3 regions of the Pseudoxanthomonas sp. Root65 genome follow, and region 2 is predicted to be linked to each of the others. Evidence: predicted binding sites of a transcription regulator. Region 2 holds the regulator's gene; each other region holds the start of a gene.
What was found. The regulator FliA, encoded in region 2, starts transcription of late flagellar genes. The targets are predictions, from matches to a motif close to TAAAGTTTNNCNNNCNNNGGCCGATAA.
Positions count from the first base shown of each region.

Region 1: a site for FliA is predicted at 4,321-4,347, ahead of ASD77_RS13590 (HDOD domain-containing protein). Genes of this name have one in related genera too.
Region 3: a site for FliA is predicted at 3,651-3,677, ahead of ASD77_RS00465 (GGDEF domain-containing protein). Genes of this name have one in related genera too.

Region 1 covers NZ_LMHA01000002.1:641,702-652,026, forward strand. Annotated here, with positions in the region: gene ASD77_RS13570 (Ku protein) at 1-247, shown strand, start outside; gene ASD77_RS13575 (GIY-YIG nuclease family protein) at 251-880, shown strand; gene ligD (DNA ligase D) at 952-3,486, shown strand; gene ASD77_RS13585 (PA2169 family four-helix-bundle protein) at 3,593-4,048, opposite strand; gene ASD77_RS13590 (HDOD domain-containing protein) at 4,453-5,319, shown strand; gene ASD77_RS13595 (bifunctional diguanylate cyclase/phosphodiesterase) at 5,384-7,459, opposite strand; gene ASD77_RS13600 (sulfotransferase) at 7,858-8,715, shown strand; gene ASD77_RS13605 (DUF4347 domain-containing protein) at 8,712-10,325, shown strand, end outside.
Region 2 covers NZ_LMHA01000003.1:394,839-405,163, forward strand. Annotated here, with positions in the region: gene ASD77_RS16480 (flagellar motor protein) at 1-374, opposite strand, end outside; gene ASD77_RS16485 (chemotaxis protein CheA) at 627-2,384, opposite strand; gene ASD77_RS18240 (hypothetical protein) at 2,412-2,549, opposite strand; gene ASD77_RS16490 (protein phosphatase CheZ) at 2,587-3,204, opposite strand; gene cheY (chemotaxis response regulator CheY) at 3,204-3,584, opposite strand; gene ASD77_RS16500 (RNA polymerase sigma factor FliA) at 3,740-4,492, opposite strand; partial or broken gene ASD77_RS16505 (MinD/ParA family protein) at 4,489-5,301, opposite strand; gene flhF (flagellar biosynthesis protein FlhF) at 5,357-7,021, opposite strand; gene flhA (flagellar biosynthesis protein FlhA) at 7,201-9,282, opposite strand; gene flhB (flagellar biosynthesis protein FlhB) at 9,279-10,325, opposite strand, start outside.
Region 3 covers NZ_LMHA01000001.1:111,638-121,962, reverse strand. Annotated here, with positions in the region: gene pyrH (UMP kinase) at 174-899, opposite strand; gene ASD77_RS00475 (cupin domain-containing protein) at 952-1,293, opposite strand; gene ASD77_RS00470 (AIM24 family protein) at 1,377-2,072, shown strand; gene ASD77_RS00465 (GGDEF domain-containing protein) at 2,085-3,578, opposite strand; gene tsf (translation elongation factor Ts) at 3,796-4,674, opposite strand; gene rpsB (30S ribosomal protein S2) at 4,870-5,673, opposite strand; gene map (type I methionyl aminopeptidase) at 5,995-6,771, shown strand; gene glnD ([protein-PII] uridylyltransferase) at 6,816-9,410, shown strand; gene dapD (2,3,4,5-tetrahydropyridine-2,6-dicarboxylate N-succinyltransferase) at 9,432-10,283, shown strand.

The DNA.
Region 1 (10,325 bases), on a different contig from region 2:
CAAGGCCCGTGGCGCCACTACGAAGATCGTGGACGTGGAGCCCGCCGAGAGCGAGGACGCCGCCACCAACGTGGTGGACTTCATGGCCCTGCTGCAGAAGAGCCTGGACAGCAAGAAGCGCACACCGGCCAACAAGCAGTCCGCCAGGAAGGCGCCGGCCAAGAAGTCCGCGCGCAAGGCCACCAAGGCGATCAAGGCGACGAAGAAGGCGCCCGCCAAGCGCACGCCCAAGGTCGCCGCGCGCTGACCCGTGGCGGGAGGCCGTCGCATCGTGCCGGTGGAGGGGGTCGGCACCGGCGCCAGCGGGCGCGCGTGCCTCTACGTGCTGCCGTGCGCCTACGAGGACCACGCCAAGCTCGGCATCGCGACCGATCCGCTGGTGCGCATGCAGGCGTTCTCGTCGCGCTTCTACGAGTTCTTCGACCTGGATCGGGGCTGGCTGGCCGAAGCCGACAGCATGCGCGAAGCCCGCCACTGGGAGACCCGCTGGAAGCGCGCCCTGCGCGACCATGCTGCGCCACCGCCGTTGCAGGTGCCCGCACAGGCGGCGGGGGAGACGGAATGGTTCCGGGGCGCGATGACGGCGCTCGACGGTGCACGGGACGAGCTGGCCGCGCAGGGATTCGTCCTGCACGCCCCACTGCGCCATTGGATCACCCGGCGCCTGCAGGAGCAGCGCGAGCGTCTGGAGGCCGGCGAGCGGGCGGCCAGTGCACATTACGGTGCGCCGGATGGGTGGCCTGCGGCCGCGTCATGGGCGCCCCTGGGAGCGCTGCGGGACGCGCTCGATGCCTACGTCGTACTGGGCGTGGCGCTGGACGATGCGATTTCGCCAGCCCTGCAGGCCTGGCTGGCGCGCAACACGCTGGCGCCCCCCTGATGCTGCTGTCGCGGGTCTTGCACGCGCTGTTGACGGGATGCGCCGCATAACGGACGCCATCGAGGATACCCATGAGCCTGCAGGAGTACCGACGCAAGCGCCGTTTCGACCGCACGCCCGAACCTGCAGCGGAGCGGCGTCGCGCGCGTGGCGAACGGCCCATCTTCGTCGTCCAGCTCCATCACGCCAGCCATCGCCACTACGACTTCCGCCTGCAGGTGGGCGACACGCTGAAGAGCTGGGCCGTTCCCAAGGGTCCCAGCTTCAACCCGGAGGTCAAGCGGCTTGCCGCCGAAGTGGAAGACCACCCGATCGACTACGCGGATTTCGAGGGCGAGATCCCGAAAGGGCAGTATGGGGGTGGCCATGTGGCCACCTTCGACCGTGGCCTCTGGACCACCGACGGCGACGCGGAAGCGCAACTGGCCAAGGGACACCTGCGCTTCCGGTTGTTCGGCGACAAGCTGAAAGGCGGCTGGCACCTCGTCCGCACGCAGAAGTCGGGCCCCCGGCCGCAGTGGTTGCTGTTCAAGGAGCGCGACGACCACGCCGGCACGCAGGAGGCCGACGATCTGCTGCAGGATGTGACGCCTTCGCACGAGGGGAAAGCCGTACGGCCCGCAAAGAAGCGCCGCAAGCGCGCAACGGCCGCCTCGCGAAGCGCACAGCGCTGGGCCGGGCGAGCCGCCCGGCTGGACGGCACGCGTGCGACCCGCCAGCGGCCCGGGTTCCGTCCGCCCCAGCTGGCCAGGCTGCAGGCCGATGTGCCGGGTGGCGATGCGTGGCTGCACGAGGCCAAGTGGGATGGCTACCGGCTGATCGCACAGATCGCCAAGGGCAAGGCACGCGTGTGGTCACGCAACGAGATCGAGTGGACGACGCGTGTGCCCGAGATCGTGGCGGCCATCGAAGCACTGGACCTGGACGAAGCCGTCCTCGACGGCGAACTGGTGGCCGGCGCCGGCAGGCAGGAGGACTTCGCCCTGCTGCAGGCCACGCTGGCCGGCGAGAAGAATGCAGCCCTGTCGTACGTGCTGTTCGACATCCTGCAGGTCGATGGCGTCGACCTGTCCGGCAGTCCGCAATACCAGCGCAAGGCGCTGCTGGCCGAGCTCCTGAAATCGCCGCCCGACCGGTTGGTCTACAGCTCGCACATCGTCGGCCGCGGTGACGAGGCCCTGTCCATGGCCCTGGAGCGCGGGCTGGAGGGCATCATCAGCAAGCGTGCCGACGCGCCCTACCAGGCCGGGCGCGGTGACGCGTGGCGCAAGGTGAAGCAGCGCGCGTCCGACGAGTTCGCGATCGTGGGCTTCACCGCGCCGAAAGGCAGTCGGAGTGGCCTGGGTGCGCTGTTGCTGGCAGCGCCGGAGGGTGCGCGAGGTTGGCGCTATGCGGGACGCGTGGGCACCGGCTTCAGCGATGGATTGCTGGAAGCGCTCGCCGCGCAGCTGGCGCCGCGTGCACGCACTACACCGACCGCGCGGGTGGAGGTGGACGATCCCGAGTTGCGGCGTGCGCGTTGGGTGGCGCCGACACTGGTGGCGGAAGTCTTCCACCACGGCCTGGGCAAGCAGGGGCTGCTGCGGCAGTCCTCGCTCAAGACCGTACGTCGCGACAAGCGCGCGGCCGACCTGCGCGAACGGCCGGCGCCACTTCCCCGTACCGGAGCCGCCATGCCTGCCTCTCGCCGTCCCCCTGCCGTAGACGATGTGGCGCTGACGCACCCCGAACGCGTCATCTTCGCCGACAGCGGCATCACCAAACGCCAGGTGTTCGACTATTACCGCGCGATGTCGCGCTGGCTGCTGCCGGAGATCGAAGGCCGACCCCTGTCCATCGTGCGCTGTCCCCAAGGCGCCGGCCGACCCTGCTTTTTCCAGAAGCATCACACGGCGGGCATGGAGCGCGTCGATTCCGTGCCGTTGCAGGAGGAGGGGGGGGCACGTGCAGACTACCTGGTGGTGCACGACGAGACCGGCGTGCTCGAGCTGGCGCAGTTCAATGCACTCGAATTCCATCCTTGGGGCGCGCTGGCGCAGACGCCCGAGCGGGCGGACCGGATCGTTTTCGACCTGGACCCGGGTCCGGACGTTCCCTGGAAACGGGTGGTGGATGCCGCGCGGCTGGTGCGCAAACACCTGCGCGCGCTGGGGCTGGTGTCGTACGTGCGGACATCCGGAGGGAAAGGCCTGCACGTGGTGGTGCCGCTGAAGCCGGCGTATCCGTGGCCGCAGGTGAAGGACTTCGCGCATGCATTCGCCGAATCGATGGCGGCTGCCGATCCGCTCGCCTACGTCGCCACCGCGACCAAGAAATTCCGCAAGGGCCGTATTTTCATCGACTACCTGCGCAACGGGCGCGGCGCGACCAGCGTGGCCTCGTTCTCGTTGCGCGCGCGCGAGGGCGCGCCCGTGGCAATGCCGCTGCGCTGGGAAGAGCTTGGCCGGATCAAGGGTGGCGACGCCTACTCGCTGGCCTCGGCGCCGCGACGGATGGCGCGCCTCGATCAGCATCCGTGGGGCGATTACACGGACCTGACGCAGGATTTCGCTGCGGTGGCGAAGCGGCTCGACCCGCGTGCACGCAAGCGGAAGAAGGGAAGCTGACCCTGGCGAGCAGGGCGTGCGCTGACCGCATCCTCGTGGTCGGGCCTTACAGACAAGGAAAGCCCCGCACAGGGCGGGGCTTCATAGTGCCGATGCCGGTGGGCTATCAGCTGGCGCGCTTCAGCACCTGCTTGCGGTCGCGCATCACGTTGTGGCACTCGCGGACGCTGGGCAACAGCGCCTGGGCTTCGGCGCGGGCGGTGGCCGGCGTGTCTTCGTCGGCGATCGTTTCGTTGAACGCCTTCAACAGGCGATCTTCCGATTCTTCCAGTTCGGCGACGTAGCCGTAGGTCGTGTCACCCAGCGTTGCGCGGACCTTGCCGTAGAACTGCTGCATGCTGCCGACCAGGGTGCCGTGCTCGGCGGGCTCGCCGCCGGCGGAGGCCACGACGGCACTCAGGCGCGAGACGATGTCCTGCTTGACGCCGGCGATGCGCGTGAAGAGCGTTGCCAGCTCCTGGTCCTTCACCTTCCCGGCGGCATCGGTATAGAAACTGTGGCCATCGCGGGCGATCTCGATCAGATCGTTGAGGCTGTGCTGGATCTTCTTCTGCGTGTTCATGATGAACTCCTGTCATGGAAGGGACAGAGCGTCATTCGCTCTTGCAGGACAAGTTCGCGCACCGGGCATCAACATCGCGTGACCGTTCAACGGAAGCATTCATCGATGTCGCGAACGCGCGAAGCGCGAGTGAAATTTCCATGAGATGACGGGACGTGCGATAGGGAAACCGCACCTTTCACCCAGCGTCGCACCTGCAGGCGCGGTCGCGATGCTGGTCTGTCCGTACCATCCCTGCGGCTTCGGAGTAAGGGAAGGCAGGGAACGGAGCCTCAAGATGCGCGCGCCGCGGCCGCTACGATGTCGTCGACTATGCAATCGCAGGTGAGCGCGTGGGCTTACGGGGAATAATGGGCGGGTGGTGGAAGCGGGGACGACGCGAGGTCGCGCTATCCAGCGTGGCCATGACGCCTCACCCCGATATCGCAGGCGTCGCGGCGGCCGAGCATTCGGCGCCTTCGCGCGACTGGGCGGGGCCGCTGCTGCGGTTGGCGCAGATGGACATCGATGCGTGCCTGTCGCCGGAAGACAGTCGAGCGGTGATCGCGACGGCCCGCGACGCGCTGGCGCGCTTCGCCGAGGATCCGCAGCGGTTGCCGCGGCGCCCGCAACTGCTGCCGCAACTGCTCGGCGCGCTGAACGATGACGACGCCTCGGGCCGCGACATCGCCGGCATCATCGCGCGCGATCCGACGCTGGCGGCCAACCTGCTGAAGCTGGCCAACAGCGCGCTCTACCGGCGCGACACGCTGGCGGTGGAAAGCCTGGATCGTGCGGTGGCGATGGTCGGTGTGGACGGCCTGCGCCATCTGGTCGCGGTGGCACTGATGCAGCCGGTGATGCGGGTCGAAGGTGGCGTGTTCGGGCGGCTGCCGGACCTGGTCTGGGACCACACCCAGCGCACCGCGCTGGTCGCGGCACGGCTGGCCGGTCCGTCGGGCCGCGAGGCGGTCTTCGCCGCCCAACTGCTGGCGCTGCTGCAGGGCTTGGGCGCCATCGTCGTGGTACAGGTGCTGCGCGATGCGCTGGCAGGATCGCAAGGGCGCTTGCCGGATGCGGCCGCGATGGCCAGGGTGCTGCATCGCTGGTCGCCACGGCTGGGATGCGCCGTCGCCCGCGAGTGGGGCCTGTCCGAGCGCCTGATGCAGGCGCTGCGCGAACAGGCGGCGGACGATGTGGCGACCTTCAGTCCGCTCGCACGCGTCTTGGCCAGCGCGGCCCCCGAAGCCGCCGACGCGATGGAAGCGCCACCGGTGGCCGACGCGGCCTGAGGCCCGCCACTTTTCTTCCGGAGTCCATCGGCGCACGCGCCCTTGTCGCGTCGGCGGCCATGCATCAGGCGTGCTGTCGCGCCGCCTGCGCCGCGAACAACGCATCGGCTTCCATCGGTTCGCCCATCAGGTAGCCCTGGTAGAGGTCGCACCCCAGGCGCCGCAGCTGCTGGCGCTGGCCGAGGGTTTCCACGCCCTCGGCCACGACCCGCAGGTTGAGCGTCTTGCCCAGGGCGATGATCGACGACACGATGGCGGCGTCTTCGGCATTGGATTCCAGTTCGCGCACGAAAGCGCGGTCGATCTTCAGTTCCGACGCCGGCAGCCGCTTCAGGTACAGCAGGCTGGAATAGCCGGTACCGAAGTCGTCGATGGAGATTTTCACGCCCATTCGCGTCAGTTCATCGAGGATGCCCAGGCTGGCGTCGGCGTCGCGCATGGCCGTGGTCTCGGTGATCTCCAGCGTGAGGCTGCTGGCCGGCACGTCGTGCCTGCGCAGCGCTTCGGCGACGATCGCGACCAGGTTGGGCGACGAGAACTGGAGCGGCGACAGGTTGATCGCGACGTTCGTGATGCCGTGTCCCTCCTCGCGCCAGGCGCGCATCTGGCGGCAGGCATCGTCCAGCACCCAGTCGCCGATGGGCAGGATCAGGCCGCTGCGCTCGGCGGCTGGAATGAAGGCGCCCGGCGCGAGCAGGCCCAGTTCGGGATGCCGCCAGCGCAGCAGCGCCTCGGCGCCGACCATCTCGTAGTGCGGTGCGGAGAACTTGGGCTGGTAGTACAGCACCAGTTCGTTGCGCTCGACGGCGCGCCTCAGTTCGTTCAGCAGCTTCAGCTGCTGGTGGGCGCTGATGTTCATCGAGGGCGCGAAGAACGTGTATCCATTCCGGCCGTTGTCCTTGGTGTGGTACATGGCCGCGTCGGCATGCGCCATCAGTTCGCGCTCGCTGTCGCCGTCGGACGGATACAGCGCGATCCCCATGCTGGCCGTCACCTGCAACTCGGTGCCGTGCACGTGCAGGGCGGTGGTACCGATGGCGTCGATGATCCGCTGGGCCACCATGGCCGCATCCTCGGGATCGGTCGCGGCCACCACCAGCACGAACTCGTCGCCGCCCAGCCGCGACAGCGTGTCCTGGCCGCGCAGCAGACTGCGGACGTGCGTGGCGACCTCCACCAGCAGCGTGTCGCCGGCCTGGTGCCCGTACGCATCGTTGATGCCCTTGAATCCGTCCAGATCCAGGAACATGACCGCGAACTGCTCGTGCTTGCGCCTGGCTTTCTCGATGGCCTGCTCGATGCGGTCCTGAAGCAGGATACGGTTGGGCAGGCGGGTGAGCGGATCATGCAGCGCGGCCTGCAGCAGCTCCTCATTGGCGCGCGCCAGCGAATGCGCCAAGTGATGCGTGCGCGCATGCATCTGACGGTCCAGCACCGACACGATCAGCGCAATGCCCATGATGGCTACCGTCGCCACCACCACGAGGATCGCCAACCACTGGGTAGGCACGCCGCCATCGCGCGCGGCGCCGCACCAGCTGTCGGCGGGAAACTGGGCCGCCGCCATGCCGGTGTAGTGCATGCCGACGATCGCGAAACCCATTACGACCGCGGCGAGTGCGCGCAGCAGGTACTTGCGACGGCCGCCGCTGCGCAGATGGAAGGCGATCCACAGCGCCGCACCGGACGCGGCCACGGCGATCGCGATGGACAGCGTGAACCAGCCGGGGTGGTACTCGATGCCGGGCCGCATCTGCAGCGCCGCCATGCCGATGTAGTGCATCAGTGCGATGCCGCTGCCCATCAGCATCGCGCCCAGCAGCAGCCGGCGATGCGGCAGGTGCGGGCGCGACACAAGCCACAGCGCGAACGCTGACGAGCCGACTGCGGCCAGCATCGAGCAGAAGGTCAGGGTGAGGTCGTATCCCAGCGGAATCGGCAGATCGAAGGCCAGCATGCCGACGAAGTGCATCGACCACACGCCCAGGCCCATCGCGAACGCACCGCCCGCCAGCCACCAGCGCGCCGCCGTGCCCTGCGTGGTCGCGACACGGCCGGCCATGTCGAGCGCCGTGTAGGAGGCGAGGATGGCGACCAGCAGGGAAAAGAGAACGAGGATCTCGTTGTACGTGCCGGTCATGGGGAGGATCGTGGCCCGTGGGGAGGGCTCTCCAGATGACGGTATCGGCCAGCTCTAATGATTCTTGAGGGCGGCGTGCCGTGCCCGGCGATCTGGCGCAGGACTTGCATCGACCTTGCCGTGCCCGCGGCGGTCGGCAGCGGTGGAGCCGACGCGGGTTCGCGGGTACCATGGGCCCGTCGCGCAGGCGGTGGACGCCATGGGGTGGTGTCCACGGGGAGTGTCCGTGCACGGCGTCGAGCGACGGGCCCATTTGCCGGGTCTTCGTGATAACAGGGGAAATTCTTGGACAAGTCGGTCTGCATGCAGCACGCGTGCGCACACCCGTACGTTCCGCGCCTGCCGGTGCGGATGGCATGTGATGCATCTCGGCTCGCGCCGCAGCACGGATCGGTTGCGTGAGCCGGCGATTCCATTTCATTTCCGGGTTGCCGCGCTCCGGCTCCACATTGCTGGCCGGCATCCTGCGGCAGAACCCCCGCTTCCACGCAGGCATGAGCAGTCCGGTCGCCGGCCTGATCAATGGCGCGCTGGAGCAGATGGGCGCCGGTGGCGAGTCCTGGGCCTTCTTCGACGAAGCCAAGCGACGCACCATCTGCCGCGCATTGCTGGATGCTTACTACGCGGACAATGCGGCCGACGTGGTGTTCGACACCAACCGCACCTGGACGGCGCGCATGCACCAGCTGGTCGAGCTGGTGGATGACTTCAAGGTCGTCTGCTGTGTGCGGAATCCTGCTTGGATCATGGACAGCTTCGAGTCCATCTACCGGAAGAATCCCTTCGACTACAGCCGGATGTTCAGTCCGGCCACGCGGCAGACGGTATACAGCCGCTGCGAACAGCTGATCAACGCCGGTGGCGCCGTCGGCGGGGCATGGACGGCCTTGAAGGAAGCCTACTACGGCGAGTTTTCCGACCGTCTGCTGCTGGTCGATTACGAACTGCTCACGCGTCATCCGGCGCGGACGATGGAGCTGGTGTACGACTTCATCGGTGAACCGCGCTTCGGCCACGATTTCGACAACGTGGACTACGCCGAAGAGGCGTTCGACCAGGGGCTGGGCGTAAAGGGTCTCCACACGGTCAGGCGGAAGGTCGAGTTCAAGACCCGGCGCAGCATCCTGCCGCCGGATCTCTTCGCGAAGTACCACGACATGGATTTCTGGCAGGACCAGGCCGGCACGGCGGCGGGGATCATCGCCCCGCGTCGCGACGGCGGCCAGAACACGGACAACACCAAGGACACACCATGAAGCGCGCCCTGCTTGGCGGCCTTTCGACGCTGCTGCTTCCCTTCTCCGCACACGCTGCTACCACGTCGGCCGGTGGATACCTGATGCGCGGTGGCTACCAGCCGCGTAGCTACATGCGGGTGGGCGTCGGCGCCAGTGACCTGACGACGAGGGAGTTGCGCAACGGTTTCGCAAGTCACGGGAAGGCCGTGCGGCGCATCGACGGTCCCGTCATGCCGGGATCGCTCGAGATTCATGCGCCGGGACCGGTGACGGAACTGGTGATCATTGATGCCGCGGTGCCGGACAAGGCCGCCTTCTACCGGGGCGTGAAGCCTGGCGTGGATATCGTCGAGATCGATACGTCGCGTTCGGGCTTGGAGCAGTTGAAGCTGGCACTGGCGCCATATCGTGATCTCGTCGCACTGCACATCGTCTCCCACGCAGAGAATGGCGTACTGCACCTGGGCAACAGCCGTATTGATTCGGAGGCACTGAAGCGCGAGATCGATACATTCGCCGCGTTGCGTGGTGCGCTGGCCGATGGTGCCGACCTGCTGCTCTACGGCTGCGATCTGGCGAGCGGGAAAGAAGGCGAAGCGTTGTTGGACATCGTACGCGACATGACCGGCCTTGATGTGGCAGCGTCGAGCAACAAGACCGGCAACGCGGAGCAGGGTGCTGACTGGGATCTGGAAGTGCGCCGAGGCGATGTTGTCGCCGCGCTCCCGTTCGCCGAGAAGAGCTTGCGGGACTTCTCCTCGGTACTGGCGCCAGCCACCTACAACAGCGTGAGCTTCTGTCCCGGTGCCGGCACCGTCAACAACTACTGCGTGGGAGGCTCACTGGCGTCGACGGACGGCAAGCTGGTGATTTCCGCGAGCACGCCCCAAGTGTACGCGATCTCCGCCAACCATATCGCGAACAACCCCGGCTGGCCGGCCAATATGGTGCCCAGCTACAGCTACCCCTACACGACGAGCGGTCACATCCAGTTCCAGGCGAACACTGCGAACATGGAATCCTTCGTGCTGACCAGCGTCCGCAAAATCGTCAACTGGCAGGGCGCGTGCGCCAGCGCGCAGCTCATCGGTACGCGCAAGTCGGACGGTTCCACCGTGACCGACAACATCGCGTGGGGGGCGGGCGCCGCCACCTACACACCAAGCAACCTGGCCGGTGTGGCGCTGACGGCATTACGGGTCCAGGTGAACAACTGCGCCTACGATGTGTCAGGCAACCTGCGTCTCGATCAGCTTGTCATTGATGACGCCCCCAGCTCGGTGCCGGTGCTCACCGATGCCCGCATCAGCATCTCCGGTGCCAGCGGCACCGGTGGCGCCTACAAGCTCGGCGACACCGTCACCGCGACCTGGAACAACACCGCCGGAGGCGACAACAGTGGCGCCATGACCGGCGTCACCGTGGACTTCAGCCAGTTCGGCGGTGGAGCGGCGGTGGCCGCGAGCAACAGCAGCAACACCTGGACCGCCACGTATACGCTCACGGCGGGCGCCATTGACGGGATCAACCGCAACGTCAGCGTGACGGCGACCAATGCGGGCGGCACCACCACGACTGCCGACACCACCAACGCCACGGTCGACAACGTGGCGCCGACGGTGACCGAC
Region 2 (10,325 bases):
CGGATCGATTCCGGTTCCACACCGTCGACCAGCATCTGCAGGCCCTTCTTCAGGAACGGATCGTCCTGCTGGCTGACCACCGGCTCCAGGCCCAGCAGGCCCTGCTTGCGTGCGATGTTGCTCCACTCGACGATCTGCGCGAGCAGCGCGTCGCCGTCGGTGCCCGGCGGGCGGATCACCCAGCGGGCGATCGACACCGCGCGCTTGAACACCGGCGGCGGCGTATGCACCAGGATCGCGGCCAGCGTGCCGAGGATGACGATGACGAATGCCGCCGACGACCACAGCGACGACAGGCCGGCTCCCTTGAGGATGCTGCCGCCCACCAGCGCGACCAGCGCCAGCAGGAGTCCGATGAGGCTGAAGATATCCATGTGCTGATCTATCGGCCTGGTCGAGAGGGACTTGAGGTGGACCGCTTGTGGGAGCGACGTAAGTCGCGATCGCGATCACACCCAGATCGTTGTTGTGGGAGCGACGTAAGTCGCGATGGCCGCGAGACGGATGGGTAGAGGGTCTTGATGTCTGAGAGAAAAAGCTCGCGACTTACGTCGCTCCCACAACAGCCCGGCACCCACACCCACTCGGCACCCACAGCAGCCCGGCTCCCGCGCCCGCCCACTGCGTCACGCCGTCGCGCGCAGCCCGTCGACATCCAGGATCAGGGCCATGCGGCCGTCGCCGATCAGCGTGGCGCCGGCGTAGCCGGGCAGGCCGCGCACGGCGCGCGGCAGCGGCTTGATGACGACTTCCTCGCGGCCGCGGACCTGGTCGACGATCAGGCCGAAGCGCTGCTCGCCCATCTGCAGCACCACGATGGTCAGCAGCGGCGCCATGAACGGGTCCACGCGCAGCCACTGGCGCAGGTCGACCAGCGGCAGGGTATGGCTCTGGCGGTCCAGCACGGCCTGGCCGTCGAACCAGCGCAGGCTTTCCGACGGCGCGTGCAGCACTTCCATCACGCGCGCCAGCGGCAGCGCGTAGACGGGGTCGCCGGCCTGCACCAGCAGGGTCGGCAGGATGGCCAGCGTCAGCGGCACGCGGATGACGAAACGGCTGCCGCGACCGACATCGGAATGGATGGTGATCTGGCCGCTGAGTTCGCGGATGCGCGACTGCACCACGTCCATGCCGACGCCGCGGCCGGAAATGTCGGTGACCTCGGCCTTGGTCGAGAAGCCCGGCAGGAAGATCAGCTGCAGGCATTCGTCGTGGCTGAGGCGGGCGGCGGCCTCGGGATCGATCAGGCCTTTTTCCAGCGCCTTGACGCGCAGGCGTTCCGGATCGATGCCGGCGCCGTCGTCGCGGATCTCGATGGTGACAAAGTCGCCTTCCTGCTGCGCCGACAGCCGCACATGGCCCTGCCTGGGCTTGCTGCAGGCCTCGCGCAGCGACGGCACTTCGATCCCGTGGTCGATCGCGTTGCGCACCAGGTGCACCAGCGGATCGGCCAGCGCCTCGACCAGGTTGCGGTCGAGCTCCGTGTCGGCGCCGACCAGTTCCAGGTCGACTTCCTTCTGCAGCTGGCGGGCGACGTCGCGAGCGACCTTGGGGAAGCGCGAGAACACCTTGCCGACCGGCTGCATGCGCGTACGCATCACGGCGGTCTGCAGGCGTGCGGTGGCGATGTCCAGGCTGCTGACGGCGCGGTCCAGTTCCTCGTCGCGGATGCGCGCGCGCAGCGTCTTCAGGCGGTTGCGCGACAGCACCAGCTCGCCGACGAGGTTGACGATGGCATCCAGCCGCTTGGTGTCCACGCGGATGGTCTGTTCGACCTCGCCGCCGGCCTTGGCGGCGGGCTTCGGCGCGGCGGGTCTGGCCGGAGCGGGCGCCGGTGCGGCTCGCGGTGGCGTGGGCGCAGGCGCGGCCAAGGTCGTCGGCGCGCCATCGCCGTGCAGCTGGTCGAGCAGCGCTTCGAATTCGTCGTCGCTGATCATGTCGCCGCCCGCGGCGGGCGCCGTCGGTGTCGCCAGTGCAGCAGGCGCAGAGCGAGGTGCGGGGGCGCCACCGTGCACGTCGAACTGGTCGATCAGGATCTGTGGCGCATGCGGCGGGTCTTCGCCGGCGCCGATGGCGTCCAGCATCTGCTGCAGCCAGTCCAGCGACTGCTGCGCGGCGTCGAAGTGCTGCGCTTCCAGCGCGGCCTGACCGGCGCGGACCAGGCCCAAGGTCTCTTCGGCCGCGTGGCACAGGTTGACCATGGGCTGGATGCCGAGGAAGCCGGCACCACCCTTGAGGGTGTGGAAGCCGCGGAACACCGCGTTGAGCTGGTCGCTGTCGGACGGGTCCTGTTCCAGCGTGACCAGCTGTTCGCCGAGCCGGTCGAGGATTTCCTGCGCTTCGATCAGGAAGTCGGCGGCGATTTCGGGCGTGACGGCGGACATGGGCGGGACGGATACCGGGGCAGGCGATCAGCGGGAGGAATCGAGCAGGGCCGGGGCGGCGCGGCGTCGCAGGAAACGGCCGACCAGCGCATCGCAGACCAGCAGCGATCCCACGAACAGCAGGACGACGGGGTGACGGGAACGGCGGGCGGCAGCGGCGGGCATGGCGGGTCTCCGGTTCCGCAGCGCGTGTCCCCCGGGGCTACAACCCCAGGCCGGACAGCAGGTCGTCGGCGTCGTCCTGCGAAAACGCGTTGCGGTCAAGACCAGCAACGGCCGGACCGGCGAGTTCTGAAGCCTTGTCGCGGTTTTTTTCCGGTGGCGGCAGGCCGAGCGCGCCGAAACCCTCGTGCACGCGACGCACGATGCCGGCCACGCGGCGGATGATCTGGCCGGTGAGGTCCTGGTAACTCTGCGCCAGCGCCATCTCGGACAGGCCCTTGCCGATGCTGTCCACCAGCGCGGCCTGCGCCGGCGACAGGTCGGTGGCTTTCAGCTGGGTGGCGTAGCCACGGCACTGTTCGGCCAGGTCCAGCGTCTTGTGGCTGGCCTGCTCGGTCATCTCCACCACGTGGTCCAGGCGTGCACAGGCGTCATCGAGTTCGTCCGGACCGGTCGGCGGCAGCTCGCCCAGCGTCTGCGCCAGCTCACGCGCCAAGCGTCCCAGGCCCTGCATCATCGGCTGCGTGCGCCACGCGGCGATGGCATCCAGTTCGCGACGCCAGCCGGCTTCGTCGCCCTGTTCCAGGGCGTCGAGGGCGTGCTGCAGTTTCTCCACCAGCGCCGCGCGGGCAGCGGTGGCGTCGACGACGGCGTTCATCAGGCGGCCGCTCCCAGGCGTTCGAAGATCTTGCCCAGCTTCTCTTCCAGCGTCTGCGCGGTGAACGGCTTGATGATGTAGCCGTTCACGCCGTTCTGCGCCGCTTCGATGATCTGCTCGCGCTTGGCCTCGGCGGTCACCATCAGCACCGGCAGGGTCTTGTAGCGGTCGTCGGCGCGGATGGCCTTCAGCAGCTCGATGCCGGTCATGCCGGGCATGTTCCAGTCGGTGACCACGAAGTCGAAACCGCCCTGGCCCAGCGCCGTCAATGCGCTGTTGCCGTCCTCGGCCTCGGCGGTGTTCGTGTAGCCCAGGTCGTTGAGCAGGTTCTTGATGATGCGGCGCATGGTGGAGAAATCGTCCACGATCAGGATGCGCATGTTCTTGTTGGTCACGGGTGCTCCGGTATTGCGTGGACGGCGAGTCTGGAGGGGGTATCGGCCGGGGCCGGGAAATGTTTAGGGGCGGTGGATGACGCGGCAGGGGCACAGGGTGCGGAGCCGTGTCTCACTCCTCACGCCTCTCCACTCGCTTCTCACTCCTCGTCTCCCAGCCCCGCGTCGGCCTTCTCGAACACCTGCAGGCGTCCGCGCAGGCGCACCATCGCCTGGCCGTGGATCTGGCAGACGCGCGATTCGCTTACGCCGAGCACGGCGCCGATTTCCTTCAGGTTGAGCTCCTGCTCGTAGTACATCGACAGCACCAGTTGCTCGCGCTCGGGCAGCTGGCCGATGCACTTGACCAGTTGCTGGCGGAACTCGCTGCGTTCCAGGTTCTGCTGCGGCGAGGGACCGCCGGTACGCGAGGTGTTCGGCTCGCCGTGGTCGTCGATGTGCGACTCCAGGCTCAGCACCTGGCCACGCGCGGCGTCTTCCATCAGGCGCAGGTATTCGGGCAGCGGCATCTCCATCGCGCTCGCCACTTCGGTGGCGATGGCGGCACGGCCGGTGCGCTGTTCGATCTCGCGCACGGTGGCGGCGGCCTGGCGCGCGCGGCGATGCACCGAGCGCGGCACCCAGTCGCCACGGCGGATCTCGTCGATCATCGAGCCGCGGATGCGGATGGAGGCGTACGTCTCGAACGAGGCGCCCTGTTCGGCGTCGTAGCTGCGCGAGGCTTCCAGCAGGCCGATCATGCCGGCCTGAATCAGGTCGTCGATCTCCACGCTGGCCGGCAGTCGCGCCGCCAGGTGATGGGCGATGCGGCGGACCAGGTCGGCGTGCTGGGTGACGAAGTCGTTGGCGGCGCTTCGCTGCACCGCGCGGTACTGGGCGGCGGCGGTGTTCATGCGGCCACCCCCCGCTGGATCAGGCGTTCGACGAAGAATTCCACGTTGCCGCGCGCGCCTACCGGCGGCTGCCAGCGCGCCGTCGTGCGTGCGATGTCGGTGATGGCGCGCGCCGACGGGCTGCCCGGGTAGGCCTTCACCACCGCCTGCTGGCGCTGCACGGCGCGGCGCAGCCAGTCGTCCTGCGGCACGGCGCCCAGGTAGTGCAGGGCGACGTCGCCGAGGAAGCGTTCGCAGACGCGGGCGAGTTTCTCGTACAGCTTCCGGCCCTCGTTGGGGTCGCGGACCATGTTGGCGATGACGTGCACGCGGTCCAGGCCGCGCTCGCGCGTCAGCACCTTGATCAGCGCGTAGGCGTCGGTGATCGAGGCCGGTTCGTCGCAGACCACCACCACGGTGTCCTGCGCGGCCTGGCAGAAGGTCAGCACGCTGTCGGTGATGCCGGCGGCGGTGTCGACGATCATGAAATCGAGGGCGCGCTGCAGTTCGGAGAATACGTTGACCAGGCCGACGTGTTCGGCCGGGGTCAGTTCGGCCATGTGGCGGAAACCCGACGAGGCCGGCACCACCAGCACGCCTTCCGGACCTTCCAGCAGCACGTCTTCCAGGCCGCAGCGGCCGGCGACCAGGTCGGCCAGGGTGAATTTCGGCGACAGGCCGAGCAGCACGTCCACGTTGGCCAGGCCCAGGTCGGCGTCCATCAGCAGGGTGCGCTTGCCCATCTCGGCGAGCGACACGGCCAGATTGACCGACACATTGGTCTTGCCCACGCCGCCCTTGCCGCCGGTGACGGCGACGACACGCACGGGATGGAAGGCGCCGGGCAACGGCGGGGTGCTGCGGGGATTGGTCTGCAGCGGATGGTCAGGCGACATGGGTGGCCTCGGTCGAGCAGGGTTCGTCGGCTTCGCGGCGCAGCTGGTCCAGCCGCAGCACGAGGTGGGCGCTGTTGGCGCGATGGAGGTCGTCGGGAACGCGCTGGCCGTCGGTCACCCAAGTCATCGGCAGCTGGTGGTCGACGACCACGCTCAGTGCGCTGCCCAGGCGGCCGGTTTCGTCCAGCTTGGTCAGCACCACGCCTTGCGGCTGCACGGTGCTGAAGCGGCGGACCACTTCGTCCAGGTCGGAGAAGTGCGAATTGGCCGGCAGGCACAGCAGGGTCTTCACCTGGCCGGAGGCACGCAGCCAGTTGAGCTGGCCGACCAGGTTGCGATCGCGCTGGCCCAGGCCGGCGGTGTCGATCAGCACCAGCTTGTAGTCGCGCAGGCGTTCCAGCACCAAGGCCAGGGTCTGCGCGCTGTCGGCCTCGTGCACGGCGATGCCGAGCTGGCGGCCGTAGCCGTGCAGCTGCTCGCGGCCGCCGACGCGCAGGGTGTCGGTGGTCACCAGCGCCACGTCGCGCGGGTTGTGGCGTTGCGCGAAGCAGGCGGCCAGCTTGGCGATGGTGGTGGTCTTGCCGGCGCCGGTGGGGCCGACCAGGGCGATCACGCCGCCGGTGTCCAGCAGGTCGGTGTCCAGCACCGGCAGCTTCTTCGACAGCAGGCCCAGCATCAGGCCGCGACCGCGGTGCGCTTCGGTATCGGCCGGAATCTGCAGGGCGATGTCGCGGGTGATACCGGCGTCGAAGCCGTAGTCCTCCATCAGTTCCATCGCCTGCATGCGCACCGGCGAACCGCGCAGGCGTTCGTCGGTGAGGCGGTGCATCTCGCGCTCGATCATCTCGCGCATGGCAGACAGTTCGCCGCGCATCTGCACCAGCTGCTCGTCGCTCTCGCGCGCCTGAGCGGCGTTGTCGGTGACCACGCTCAGCGTGGGCACGGTGACGGTGGTCGGGGCCGCCACGGGTGCGATGGCCGGCGTGCGGGCGGCATGCAGAGTGGCCACCGGCGCGGGTTCGGGTTCGGGCAGCGACACCGGCGGCGCGATCGAGGGCAGCAGCGCGTCCAGGTCCAGGGTGTCGTCGGCGTCGGCGCGCGGTACGACCGGACGGCGCGGAGCGACGGGCTCGTTCGCCGGCGCCGGCGGCAGGCACGACGCCAGCTTGGCGGCGAAGGATTCGGGTTCGATCAGCAGCGGTGCCATCTCGCGCGTCACCGGTGCCTGCACGCGGTCGGCCGGAGCCACCGGCGCACGCGGTGCGGCGACCGGCGAAGGCGGGGCAACGGTAACCGCGGCGGCGGCGACCGGTGCCGGCGTCGCGATCTCGGCGTGCGGCGCCGCGGGCGTCGCCGACTGGCGACGGGCGAAGTAGCTGGCCGCGGCCTGCGCCGGCGACAGCGCGGGTGCATTCGCGGCCGCGGCCGGCGTGGCCGGATCCAGCAGCGGATGCAGCGGCGCCGCGGGCGCAGCCGGGCGCATCGCTTCCAGCGTGCGCTGCACCAGCGCTTCGTCGTAGTTGCTGGCGGCGACGATCTCGACACCGTCCTCGGTGACCCGGTTGGACAGGATCACCGCATCCGGCCCGTGTTCCTGCCGGACCATCGCAAAGGCAGTGCGCATGTCGGCGGCGACGAAGCGTTTGATTTTCATGTCAGGGGCCGGGATTCGTGAGTGGGGATTCGGGATTCGTCAGGGCAACAGCAAGGCTCGGCACGCCGCCGTTTTCGTCGATGAGGGTTTGTTCCACGTTTCATTGCCATGCCATCTCTCTCCGATCCCGGGAAATCCGCCGTTGCGAATCCCCAATCCCCACTCACCAATCCCGGCTCTCAACTGATCGTCCCCACCAGCTTCAGCCGCTTGTCCTCGGGAACCTCGCTGTAGGCCAGCACCGACAGCGAGGGGACGCTGTGGCGGACCAGGCGGGCGAGGGCGGCGCGGACCGTTCCCGGTACCAGCACCACCGCAGGCTCGCTGCGGGCTTCCTGCTTGGTCACCACGTCGGCGAGGCTCTGGTGCAGGCGTTCGGCCAGTCCCGGTTCCAGCGCCGCGCCGGTTCCCTGGGTGCTGTCCTGCAAGACGCGTTCCAGATTCGGCGCCAAGGTGTAGACGGGCAGTTCCGGTGCCATGCCGGAGATTTCCTGCACGATGAAGCGGCCCAGCGAGGTGCGCACGGCGGCGGTCAGCGCGGCCGGATCGGCGTTCTGCGGGGCGAACTCGACCAGCGCCTCGACGATGCGGCGCAGCTGGCGGATCGGCACGCGCTCGATCAGCAGGTTCTGCAGCACGCGCACCACGGTGGCCAATGGCAGCGCCTTCGGGGTGAGGTCCTCGACCAGCTTCGGCGCGCTGCGGGCCAACTGCGACAGCAGCTGCTGCACTTCCTCGTGGCCCAGCAGTTCCGGCGCGTGTTCGCGCACCAGATGCGAGAGGTGGGTGGCCATCACCGTGGCCGGGTCGACCACGGTATAGCCCAGCGATTCGGCGGTGGCCTTCTGGTGCGACTGGATCCACACCGCGTCCAGGCCGAACGCCGGGTCCTTGCCGGGGATGCCGTCGATGGTGCCGAACGCGCCGCCCGGGTCGAGGGCCAGTTCGCGGTCCGGATGGATCTCCGCCGACGCCACCGGCACGCCGTGCACCAGCAGGCGATAGCCGTTCGACGGCAGTTCCAGGTTGTCGCGGATGTGGACCGGCGGCACCAGGAAACCGAGGTCCTGGGTCAGCTTGCGGCGCACCGCCTTGATGCGCGACATCAGCTCGCCGCCCTGGTTCTTGTCGACCAGCGGGATCAGCCGGTAACCCACTTCCAGGCCCAGCGGATCGACGGGACGCAGCTCGTCCCAGGTCAGTTCGGCATTGCGGTCCGGGGCGCCCGGGCCGGGCAGGGCGGGCACGTCGCCGGCCGGCCCGTCCGGGCCTTCCTGGGTCCGCTTCCACATCTTCCAGGCCAGGTAACCGATGCCGGCGGCCAGCGTCAAAAAGGCGACGTTGGGCATGCCGGGCACCAGCCCGACCAGGCCCAGCACGCCAGCCGCGACCGCGAGCGCCTTGTGCTGGCCGAAGGCCTGGCCCATCACGGCCTGGCCCATGTCTTCCGAGCGCGAGGCGCGCGTCACCAGCATGGCCACGGCCGACGACACCAGCAGCGCCGGCAGCTGGGCGACCAGGCCGTCGCCGATCGACAGCAGGGTGTAGGTGGAAGCGGCCTCGGCCGCTGGCATGCCGTGCTGGAACATGCCCACGGCGAAGCCGCCCACCAGGTTGATGAACAGGATCAGGATGCCGGCGATGGCGTCGCCGCGGATGAACTTGTTGGCGCCGTCCATCGAGCCGTAGAAGTCGGCTTCCGCGCGCACTTCCTCGCGGCGGGCCTTGGCCTCCTCGCGGGTCAGCACGCCGGCGTTGAGGTCGGCGTCGATGGCCATCTGCTTGCCGGGCATGGCGTCCAGGATGAAGCGCGCCGAGACCTCGGCGATGCGGCCCGCACCCTTGGTGATTACCACGAAGTTGATGATGGTCAGGATGGCGAACACCACGATGCCGACGGCGTAGTTGCCGCCCACCACGAATTCGCCGAAGGCCGCGATGACCTTGCCGGCGGCGTCGTGGCCGTTCTGGCCGTTGAGCAGGATCACGCGGGTCGACGCGACGTTCAGCGCCAGCCGCAGCATGGTGGTCATCAGCAGGATGATCGGGAAGATGGTGAAGTCGAGCGGCCGCTTCACGTAGATCACCGCCAGCAGCACCACCAGCGAGATGGCAATGTTGAAGCTGAAGAGCGCGTCCAGCACCGGCGGCGCCAGCGGCACCACGATCATCGCCAGCAGCGCCAGCACGACCAGCGGCGCGCCCAGGCCGTTCTTCAGCATCTCCATCCAGCGCAGCCCGCCGGCGGGTTGCGCGCTCATGCCTTGCCTCCGTGCTCATCGATGTCGACGGTCGGCTGGTCGGGCAGCGGGGCTTCGCCCACGCGCCAGGCACGCAGTTGGTAGACGTAGGAGAGGATCTGGGCGACGGCGGCGTACATTCTCACGGGGATTTCCCGGCCAAGCTGGCCTTCCCGATACAAGGCGCGTGCCAACGGCGGCGCGGAGACGATGGCGATGCGGTGGGCGTCGGCCAGTTCGCGGATGCGCAGGGCCATTTCGTCCACGCCCTTGGCGACCACGGTGGGCGCGCCCATCTGGCCGGCCTGGTACTTCAGCGCCACGGCGTAGTGGGTCGGGTTGACCACGATGACGTCGGCGGTTGGCACCTCCTCCATCATCCGCCGCTGCGACATCTGGTGCTGCAACTGGCGCATGCGGCCCTTCACCTCCGGGCTGCCTTCGCTTTCCTTCATCTCGTCGCGCAGCTCCTTGCGCGTCATCTTCAGCTTTCGCAGCCAGTTCCACTTCTGGTACGGCGCGTCGATGGCGGCCAGCAGGATCAACCCGCCCGTGGTGGCCAGCAGCAGCGTGCTGGTGAACGACAGGCCGCTGCGCACGGCCTGCTCCAGTGGCATGGTCAGCAGCTCGCGCAGCGGATCCAAACCCGGCTTCAGACAGATCGCTGCCGCGCCGCCGATCAGCGCCACGCGCAGCAGCGACTTCAGCAGCTCGGCGATGCTTTCCGCGCCATACAGGCGCTTGAGACCGGTCGCGGGGTTGAGGCGCTTGAAGTCGGGCATCAGCGACTTCTGCGAGAACTGCAGTCCGCTCATCAGCGCCGGTGCCGCCAGACCGGCCAGCACGCAGATGCCGGCCACCGGCGCGACCGCCGCCACCAGCTTCAGCAGCAACAGGCCGACATGGCCGAACAGCTGGTCCGGCTGGCGCATCAGCATGGGGTCGGGCGTCAGCGCGATCTTCATCCAGCCCAGCGCATTGCGCGCCAGGCCGGGCCCCATCGCGATGATCGCCAGCACGCCCGCCCCGAACACCGCCGCCGTCGCCAGCTCGCGCGAGCGCGG
Region 3 (10,325 bases), on a different contig from region 2:
GCGAACACTATTACAGGGCGAAAGCGGGCACACGAAACCCCTGTCGCCTAACGACCGTCTGTAGACGCGGGCCATGCCCGCGATGCTTTTCCGCACCCTGATCGAACAGCGTCGCCCCGCGATATCCCGTCAGGGCGTGGACGGCCCCTCGGCGGGAGAAGGCGCGTCTTGCGTCAGCCGCGGCCTTTCACCAGCGTGCCCACGTGTTCGCCACGCAGGATGCGCATCAGGTTGCCGGGCACCGACAGGTCGTAGATGCGCAGCGGCACGTCGCTGTCGCGGCACAGCGCGAACGCGGCCGTGTCCATCACCTGCAGATCGCGGGCGAGCACCTCGTCGTAGGTCAGCTGGTCGAAGCGGACCGCGTCGGCGTGCTTGCTGGGATCCTTGTCGTAGACGCCGTCCACCTTGGTCGCCTTCAGCAGCAGGTCCGCGCCGATCTCGATGGCGCGCAGGGCGGCGCCGGAGTCGGTGGTGAAGAACGGGTTGCCGGTGCCTGCCGCGAAGATCGCGATGCGGCCCTTTTCCAGATGGCGGATGGCGCGGCGGCGGATGTAGTCCTCGCACACGTCGTTGATCTTGATCGCGCTCATCACGCGGCACTTGGCGCCGAGCTTTTCCAGCGCGTCCTGCATGGCCAGTGCGTTGATGACCGTGGCCAGCATGCCCATCTGGTCGCCGGTGACGCGGTCCATGCCGCCGGCCGCCAGGCCGGCGCCGCGGAAGATGTTGCCGCCGCCGATCACCAGGCCCACCTCGGCCCCGGCGTCGCGCGCCTCGATGATCTCGCGGGCGATGCGGGTGATGACGGCCGGGTCGATGCCGTAATCCTCGGCCCCCATCAGCGCCTCGCCGGACAGTTTGAGCAGGATGCGGCGATAGGCAAGGGGAGCGGGCATGGGGGGTCTCGGCGTGGGGGCAAACGCGGCAATTCTAGCCGAGCGCGCCGCCTCAGTCGCCGGGTTCGTAGATCGCGTAGAGCTTGCGCGCGGCTTCCAGCACGTCCCACGTGCCGCTGAAACCGGCCGGCACTACGAAGCTCTGGCCGGCCTCCAGCACCACCACCTCATCGCCGGCGTCATCGCGCAGGCGCACACGGCCGCTGAGCAGGTGGCAGAACTCGTGCTCGGTGTAGTGCACGCGCCAGGCGCCCACGTCGCCCTCCCAGACGCCGCAATGGAACCGCGCGTCCTGCGACGAGTAGGCGTTGCCGACCGCCTGCGTCGGCTGTCCGGCCACCAGGCGATAGGCGGCGACCGGCGCGCGCGTGGCGGCGTCGGGCGTGTGTGGCACGGGAACGATGCGCGGCATGGGCGGGACCTCGGGTCGGGGCCGCTATCATGGCCGTCCCCATCGGCAGCCATCAAGGAACGGTCATGAGCGTGCGCACCCTGCAGGAATTCCTCGCCTCCTCCCGCGAAAAGGACGCCAGCCCGGAAGCCTTCGAGCTGGAAAGCCCGCACTTGCTCGAAGTCCGGTTGAACGGACTGGTCTGGGCCAAGGCCGGCGCGATGGTGGCGCGCAAGGGGGCGGTGAAGTTCACCCGCCAGGGTGTGCTGGAACAGGGCCTGGGCAACCTGCTGAAGAAGGCGGTCAGCGGCGAGGGCATGCAGCTGATGAAGATCGAAGGCCAGGGCCGCGTCTACCTGGCCGACGCCGGTAAGCGGATCACGCTGCTGCGGCTGGCCGGCGAGGCCATCTTCGTCAACGGCAACGACGTGCTGGCGACCGAGTCGGGCATCGAAAGCCGCATCACGATGATGCGCAAGGTCGCCGGCATGCTGTCGGGCGGCCTGTTCAACGTGCGCCTGAGCGGGCATGGCATCGTCGCCATCACCTCGCACTACGAGCCGCTGACGCTGCCGGTGAATGCACAGACCGGGCCGGTGTTCACCGATCCGAACGCCACCGTGGCGTGGTCGGGCGGCCTGACGCCGGAAATCATCACCGACATTTCGCTGGGCACGCTGCTGGGCCGTGGATCCGGCGAAAGCATCCAGCTGCGGTTCGCGGGCGACGGCTGGGTGGTCGTGCAGCCGTACGAAGAAGTCGCGCTGCAACCGCGGCAGTAACCGCCGCGCAGGTCAGGTGCCGACGGCACCCGCCGAGACGCGGTTGCGGCCTTGCCGCTTGGCGCCATACAGGGCTTCGTCGGCGGCCCGCAGCAGGTCGTCGACGTGGCGGAACTGTTCCAGCGCGCCCTGCGTGGCCAGGCCGGCGGAGAACGTGATGTGCAGCGGCTGGCCGTTGACGTGGGCCATGGCGGCGCCAGCGACCTCGGACAGGATGCGGCGCACCACGTGGACCGCGGCGTCTTCGTTGATGCCCGGCAGCACGACCAGGAATTCCTCGCCGCCATAGCGGGCCACGACGTCGCTGCTGCGCACATGCCGCATCAGCGACTTGGCGAAATTGCGCAGCACTTCGTCGCCGACCAGGTGGCCCCAGCGGTCGTTGACCTGCTTGAAATCGTCCAGGTCGATGAAGGCGATCGACAGCGGCCAGCCGTGGCGGGTGGCGGCGTCGAATTCCTTCTCCAGCACTTCTTCCAGCTGGCTGCGGTTGTAGGCGCCGGTCAGGGGATCGCGGCGGACTTCTTCGGCCAGGCGGCGCGCGCGGTCCTCGTGTTCGTCGGCGTCCTTGCGCGCGCGTGCGGCCTCCTGGATCTCGCGCAGGTTGCGCACCACCAGCAGCTCGCGCGCCTGGTCCAGCAGCGCCTGGATGCGCGCGGGCGGCGCGGGCGGGACGTCGAACATCGCGCATACCTCGGGCAGTGCGGCGATCATGTCCTCGGTCAGCGCCAGGAAAGCGGCGTAGTCCATGCCCAGCCGCGTGGCGACCTGTAGGGCGGCCTTGCGATGGGCCTCTTCGGTGCGCGCTTCGTCGGTGCCGGCGATCCAGATGTCGGCGACGTGGCCGGACACCGCGACGCAGGCATTGAAGGTGGTGTCCGACGCGGGCGCCTCGCTTTCCAGGATCGCTTCGCGCAGCAGGGCCGGCAGGTTCCACTGCCGCGCCAGCCAGCCGCCCACCGCGGCGTGGTCGCAGCCCAGCCACTCGCGTTCGGCCGCGAGCAGGGCGGCATTGTCCTGGGTGCGCTCGACCAGGTGCGCATACTCGTCGCCCAGCACTTCCAGCAGGGCCAGCATGCCGATGTCCTGCAGCAGGCCGGCCAGCATCAGTTCCTCGGCCTTGCGCATGCCGGCGTGCTGGCCCAGCAGGCGGCAGGCCAGCGCGGCGATCACGCTGCGGCGCCAGACGCGCTCCTGCGCGGCCGGATGGGTGCCGGTGCCGCAGCGCGCCAGCGAAAATCCCAGCGCCAGTGTCAGCGTGGCGTTCAGGCCGAGCACGGTCAGCGCCTGCGACAGGTTCTCGACCCGCCGACGGCTGGCGTAGAGCGGGGAATTGGCGATGCGCAGCATGCGCGCGCTCAGGGCGGCGTCCAGGCCGATCGTATCGGCGGCGGTCGCCATCACCACCTCGGGATCCTGCGCCAGTTCGATGATGCGCAATGCCACGCCCGGCGGGCTTGGCAGGTTGCGGCAATTCGACAACTGGGATTCGAGTTCGGGACGCATCCGAGGGCGGTACGCAGGAAGTGGGCGGGCAGGATGCCAGCAAGGCGTGACGGAGTGTCAGCTTTGTAGAAAGTTTCGGCGCGGAGAGCGCGAACTTTAATGAGCGGCGACGAACGGTCGCGGCAGGTGCATCGCCTTGTTGCGTCGCATGCGGTGCCGGAAACAGGAAAGCCGCGGTTTCCCGCGGCTTTCCCGGTGCAGCGCAGGGCGCGTTGGCTTACGCCAGGCCGGCCTGTTTCATCACTTCGGCGGCGTAGTCTTCGACCACCTTCTCGATGCCTTCGCCGACCACCAGGCGCTGGAAGCCGACCACGTCGGCGCCGGCGGCCTTGACCACCTGCTCGACCGACTTGTCGCTGTCCAGCACGTACGGCTGGCCGTACAGGGTGACTTCGTTGACGATCTTGTTGATCTTGCCGGAGATGATCTTCTCCAGGATGTCGGCCGGCTTGGCCTTGTCCTTGTCGGACATCTTGGCCAGCTCGATTTCCTTCTCCTTCGCCACGAACTCGGCCGGCACGTCGGAAGCCTTGTTGTGCGGGGGGTTCATCGCGGCGATGTGCATCGCCAGGCCGCGGGCCAGTTCGGCGTCGCCGCCCTTGACCTCGACCAGCACGCCGATCTTGCCACCGTGCACGTACGCGGCCACGTTGTGGGCGCTGTCGATGGCGACCAGGCGACGGATCTGCATGTTCTCGCCCAGCTTGGCGATGGCGGCGGCGCGGGCTTCCTCGACGGTCTCGCCCGAGGCCAGCTTGGCGCTCTTCAGCGCTTCCACATCGGCGGCGCCGGACGTCAGCGCGGCCTGCGCGATGGCGTCGGTGAAGGCGATGAAGTTGGCGTCCTTGGCGACAAAGTCGGTCTCGGAGTTGATCTCGACCAGCACGGCCTTGCCGCCGTCCTGGGCCACGGCCACGCGGCCTTCGGCGGTGACGCGGTCGGCCTTCTTGTCGGCCTTGGCCAGGCCCGACTTGCGCAGCCACTCGGCGGCGGCGTCGATGTCGGCGTTGTTCTCGGTGAGCGCCTTCTTGCACTCCATCATGCCGGCGCCGGTGCGCTCGCGCAGTTCCTTGACCAGGGAAGCGGTGATTTCCACGGGATTACCTCTATTTGGATTGGCAGAGCCCCTCTCCCATCGGGAGAGGAGTTGGGGCGAGGGTGCGGCGGAGTCGCGATGCATGCAGCGTCGACGTGCTCCGTACCCTCATCCGCCCTTCGGGCACCTTCTCCCGATGGGAGAAGGCGGAACATGGGCCGCCGCGCAGCATGGCGCGGCGGCATTGCAGCCGGATTACTCGGCGGCGGCTTCGTCGGACTTCTTGCCGGCGGCCTTCTTGGCCGGGGCGCGACGCGCACCCTTGTCGTCGCCGCCTTCGGCGAACTCGTCCTCGCGCACGGTGGCGGCGTTCGGCTGGGCGGCCTTGCCTTCCAGCACGGCGTCGGCGGCGGCACGGGCGTACAGCTGCACGGCACGGATGGCGTCGTCGTTGCCGGGGATGGCGTAGTCGACCAGGGCCGGGTCGTAGTTCGAGTCGACCACCGCGATCACCGGGATGCCGAGCTTCTTGGCTTCCTTGATGGCGATGTCTTCATGGCCGATGTCGATGACGAACAGGGCGTCCGGCAGGCGGTTCATTTCCTTGATGCCGCCCAGCGAGGCCAGCAGCTTCTCGCGCTCGCGGCGCAGGCCCAGCACTTCGTGCTTGACCAGCTTCTCGAACGTGCCGTCGGTTTCGGCGGCTTCCAGTTCCTTCAGGCGGGCAACCGACTTCTTCACGGTGGCGAAGTTGGTCAGCGTGCCGCCCAGCCAGCGCTGGGTCATGAACGGCATGCCGCAACGCTCGGCTTCTTCCTTCACGGCCTCGCGCGCGCTGCGCTTGGTGCCCAGGAACAGGATGGTGCCGCGCTTCTGCGCGACGCCCGAGATGAAGTTCATCGCGTCGTTGAACAGCGGAACGGTCTTCTCGAGGTTGATGATGTGGATCTTGCCGCGGGCACCGAAGATGTACGGCGCCATCTTGGGGTTCCAGTAGCGGGTCTGGTGGCCGAAATGGACGCCGGCTTCCAGCATCTGGCGCATGGTGACTTGGGGCATTGCAGTGACTCCATCGAATGGGAACCCACCGTCCGGGTCAATGGAGGACGGCGCCGGTGAGGGCGGGGTTCCGGGGTTGGGCCTCCCTGCGGCTTCCGTGTCCGAACCCTTCAGCGAAGGGCACCCCGGCACGGGTTGGGGCAGCAGGTGTGGATTCGTCGGTGTCGCCCGACGTGGGCGGTCCGGCCGGGAGGACCCGGGCACGAAGCCGCGGGAGTATAGCGGTCCTGCCCACCCTGCCGCAAACCGGGCCTGCCCGGCCGGACCGGGCGCCGGGTCCGGGCCGTTCAGCCCGGGCGCCAAATGGGGGATAATCGGCCAATGGCCATCCAGCTCAAGACCCCCGAAGACCTCGCCCAGATGCGCATCGCCGGCCGCCTGGCCGCCGAAGTGCTGCAGGTGGTCGCCCCGCACGTGAAGCCGGGTGTGACCACCGCCGAACTGGACCGCATCTGCCACGATCACATCGTCAACGTGCAGAAGGCGATCCCCGCCAACGTGGGCTACAAGGGCTTCCCGGCCACCGTCTGCACCTCGGTCAACAACGTCATCTGCCACGGCATCCCCAGCGAGGCGAAGGTGCTGAAGGACGGCGACATCCTCAACATCGACGTCACCGTCATCAAGGACGGCTGGCACGGCGACACCAGCCGCATGTACCTGGTCGGTACGCCGTCGGTGATGGCGAAGCGGCTGGTGGACACGACCCGCGAGGCGATGTTCCGCGGCATCCGCGCGGTGAAGCCGGGCGCCACCCTGGGCGATGTGGGCCATGCGATCCAGCAGTACGCCGAGGCCGAGCGCTTCAGCGTGGTGCGCGAGTACTGCGGTCACGGTATCGGCAAGGTCTACCACGACGAGCCGCAGGTGCTGCATTACGGCCGTCCCGGCGACGGCGTGGTGCTGAAGCCGGGCATGACCTTCACCATCGAGCCGATGATCAACGAAGGCGCGCGCCACACCCGGGTGCTGCCCGACGGCTGGACCGTGGTGACCAAGGACCGCAAGCTGTCCGCGCAGTGGGAGCACACCGTGGCGGTGACCGAGGACGGCGTCGAGATCCTGACCCGCGTGCCGGGCGACGACAACGACCTGTGAGCGCCACGACAGCCGCGAACGGACAGGCGACGCGGCTTCCGGATATCGGCCCGGACGTCGCCGATGATGCGGACTGGGCGGCGGCGGCGCGCGCGTCGCTGGCCAACACCGACGCACGGCTGGACAAGCGCTTCGACCAGGACGACGGCATGGACCGCATCCTCGCGCTGCGCGCGCGGGCGGTCGACCACCTGCTGAAGGACGCGTGGCTGCGCTGCATCCCGGCCGACGCGCCGATGGCGCTGTTCGCGGTGGGCGGCTACGGCCGCGGCGAACTGTTCCCGCATTCCGACGTCGATGTGCTGGTGCTGGCGGCGCCGGACGTGCAGCAGGCCCATCACGGCGCGGTGGCGCGGCTGTTCGCCCTGCTGTGGGATGCGGGGCTGCCGATCAGCCACAGCGTGCGTTCGGCGGGCCAGTGCACGGCGGCCGCGGCGGCCGACCAGAGCGTGCTGACCGCGCTGATCGAGGAACGGCTGATCGTCGGCGAGCCGGTCGACGAAGCCCTGCTGATCGACGCCATCGGCGCGACGCGGGTCTGGCCGCCGCGGGATTTCTTCGTCGCCAAGCGCGAGGAACTGCGCATCCGCCATGCGCGGTTCGGCGACACCTCGGACAACCTGGAACCCAACATCAAGGAAGGCCCCGGCGGCCTGCGCGATCTGCACACGCTGGGCTGGATGGCGCTGCGCACGTTCGGCGTGCGCGACCTGGAAGCGCTGGTCGGCCTGGGCCACCTGGGGCATGACGAAGCCGCTGCGCTGGCGCGCGAACGGCGTGCACTGGGGCGTCTGCGCTACGGCCTGCACCGGGTGGCGAACCGGCCCGAAGAGCGCCTGCGGTTCGACTACCAGAAGACGCTGGCGCAACGGCTGGGCTTCGCCGACGACGCCGAGAGCCTGGGTGTCGAGAAGATGATGCAGGGCTTCTACCGCAGCGCGGCCATCGTGCGGCGGATCAGCGACCGCCTGCTGCAGCGCTTCGAGGAGCAGTTCGACGGCGAAGCGCTGGCCGAACCGCTCGATGACCAGTTCGCCTCGCGCCGCGGCTATCTGGCCGCCCGCCACGGCGACTGGCCGGCGAACGATGTCGGTCAGGTGTTCGCGCTGTTCGCGGTCTGGGCGGCCCATCCGCAGATGCGCGGCCTGCATTCGCGCACCGCGCGCGCGCTGGCCGAATCGCTGCCCAAGCTCTCGCCGTATCCCGATGCCACGCATGCGCAGCGCGATGCCTTCATGGCCCTGTTGCGCGGTCCGCGTGCGGTGGAAACCCTCACCCGCATGGCACGCCTGGGGGTGCTGGGGCAGTGGATCCCGGCATTCGCGCGGGTATCCGGGCGCATGCAGTTCGACCTGTTCCATGTCTACACCGTCGACCAGCACACGTTGATGGTGCTGCGGAACATCGCCGCGTTCGCCGGCGGCCGTGCCGATGAGCGCTTCTCCATCGCGCATGAGGTGTGGCCGCGCCTGCGCAAGCCGGAACTGCTGCTGCTGGCCGGTCTGTTCCACGACATCGCCAAGGGCCGCGGCGGCGACCATTCGGAACTGGGTGCGGTGGATGCGCGCGAGTTCTGCGCCGCGCATGCGCTCAGCGAGGGCGACACCGCGCTGGTGGCCTGGTTGGTGGAACAGCACCTGCGCATGTCGGTGACGGCGCAGAAGCAGGACATCGCCGACCCCGAGGTCATCCACCGCTTCGCCGCCCTGGTGGGCGATCGCGAGCGTCTCGACTATCTGTACCTGCTGACGTGCGCGGATATCGCCGGCACCAGCCCCAAACTGTGGAACGCGTGGAAGGACCGCCTGCTGGCCGACCTCTATTTCGCCGCGCGCCGCGTGTTGCGCGAGGGGCTGGAGAATCCGGTGGCGGTCGAGGAGCGACTCGACGAGGCGCGCGGCAGCGTGCGCGCGCTGCTGGAACTGCAAGGCATGACGGCCGCGCAGGCCGACGCGCTGTTCACGGCGATGCCGGAGGAAAGCTTCCTGCGTTTCCGCCCGGAACAACTGGCTTGGCAAGCGCAGGCCATCCGCGGTGCCGCCCCTGGTGAAACGCGGGTGCGTGCACGGCGCATCGCCGACGATGCCGATGCCATCGAGGTGTTCGTGCATTCGCCCGACCGTGATGGCCTGTTCGCCGCCATCCTCGCCACCCTCGACCGCATGGGCTTCGCCATCCATCAGGCGCGCGTGCTGGTCGGCCCGCAGGGCGCGATCTTCGATACGTTCGAACTGTTGCCGGCCGATACCTATGCGCCGCGCGACCCGGACGAGATCGCACGCACGCTCGACGCGGCGCTGTCACGACCGCTCGACAGCGTGCGCACCTCGCGCCGCGCCGTGCCGCGCCAGCTCAGGCATTTCCGGTTCGCGCCCCGTATCGAGTTCGGCACCACGCCCGACGGGCGGCGCACCATCCTCGGCCTGGTCGCCCCCGACCGTCCCGGCCTGCTGTCGGACGTGGCCCAGGTGCTGCGCCGGCAGGGCCTGCGCGTGCACGATGCGCGCATCGCCACCTTCGGCGAACGCGCGGAGGACGTGTTCCAGATCACCGACGAACACGACCAGCCACTGACCGACCCCTCCCTGCAGGACGCGCTGCGCGATGCGCTGCGCGCCGGCCTCGACACTCCCCCCTGATCAGATCCGGCAGAACGTTTGATGACCCGCAAAGCCAGCAAGACCGAAGAACTGAAGTCCACCATCGAGAGCGCGTTCGAGCGCCGTGCCGAACTGACAACGTCGGAAATCGAAGGATCCACCCGCACCGCCGTCGAACTGGCCATCGAAGGTCTGGAGAGCGGCAAGCTGCGCGTGGCCGAGCCCGACGGCCAGGGCGGCTGGAAGGTCAACGAGTGGTTGAAGAAGGCGGTGCTGCTGTACTTCCGCGTCAACGAGATGGAACTGGTCGAAGCCTATCCCGCGCCGTTCTGGGACAAGGTCGAGGCCCGCTTCGGCGCCTTCGACGAGAACGACTTCCGCAAGCTCGGCGTGCGCGTCGTGCCGGGCGCCATCGCGCGCCGCGGCACGTACTTCGGCAAGGACGTGGTGCTGATGCCGAGCTTCGTCAACATCGGCGCCCATGTCGGCGAGGGCACGATGGTGGACACCTGGGCAACCGTCGGCTCGTGCGCGCAGATCGGCAAGCACTGCCACCTGTCCGGCGGCGCCGGCATCGGCGGCGTGCTGGAGCCGCTGCAGGCCAGCCCGACCATCATCGAGGACCATTGCTTCATCGGCGCCCGCTCGGAGGTCGTCGAAGGCGTGGTGGTCGGGCATCACAGCGTGATCGGCATGGGCGTATTCATCGGCCAGTCGACCCGCATCTACAACCGCGCCACGAAAGAGATCACCTACGGTTACGTACCGCCGGGCAGCGTGGTGGTGTCCGGCTCGCTGCCCGCCGCCGATGGTTCGCATTCGCTGTACTGCGCGGTGATCGTCAAGCAAGTCGACGAGAAGACACGCAGCAAGACCAGCGTCAACGAACTGCTGCGTGGATTGGCCGACTGACCTGGCGATCGCCGCATGGACGCCGGCACGCCCCTAGACCAG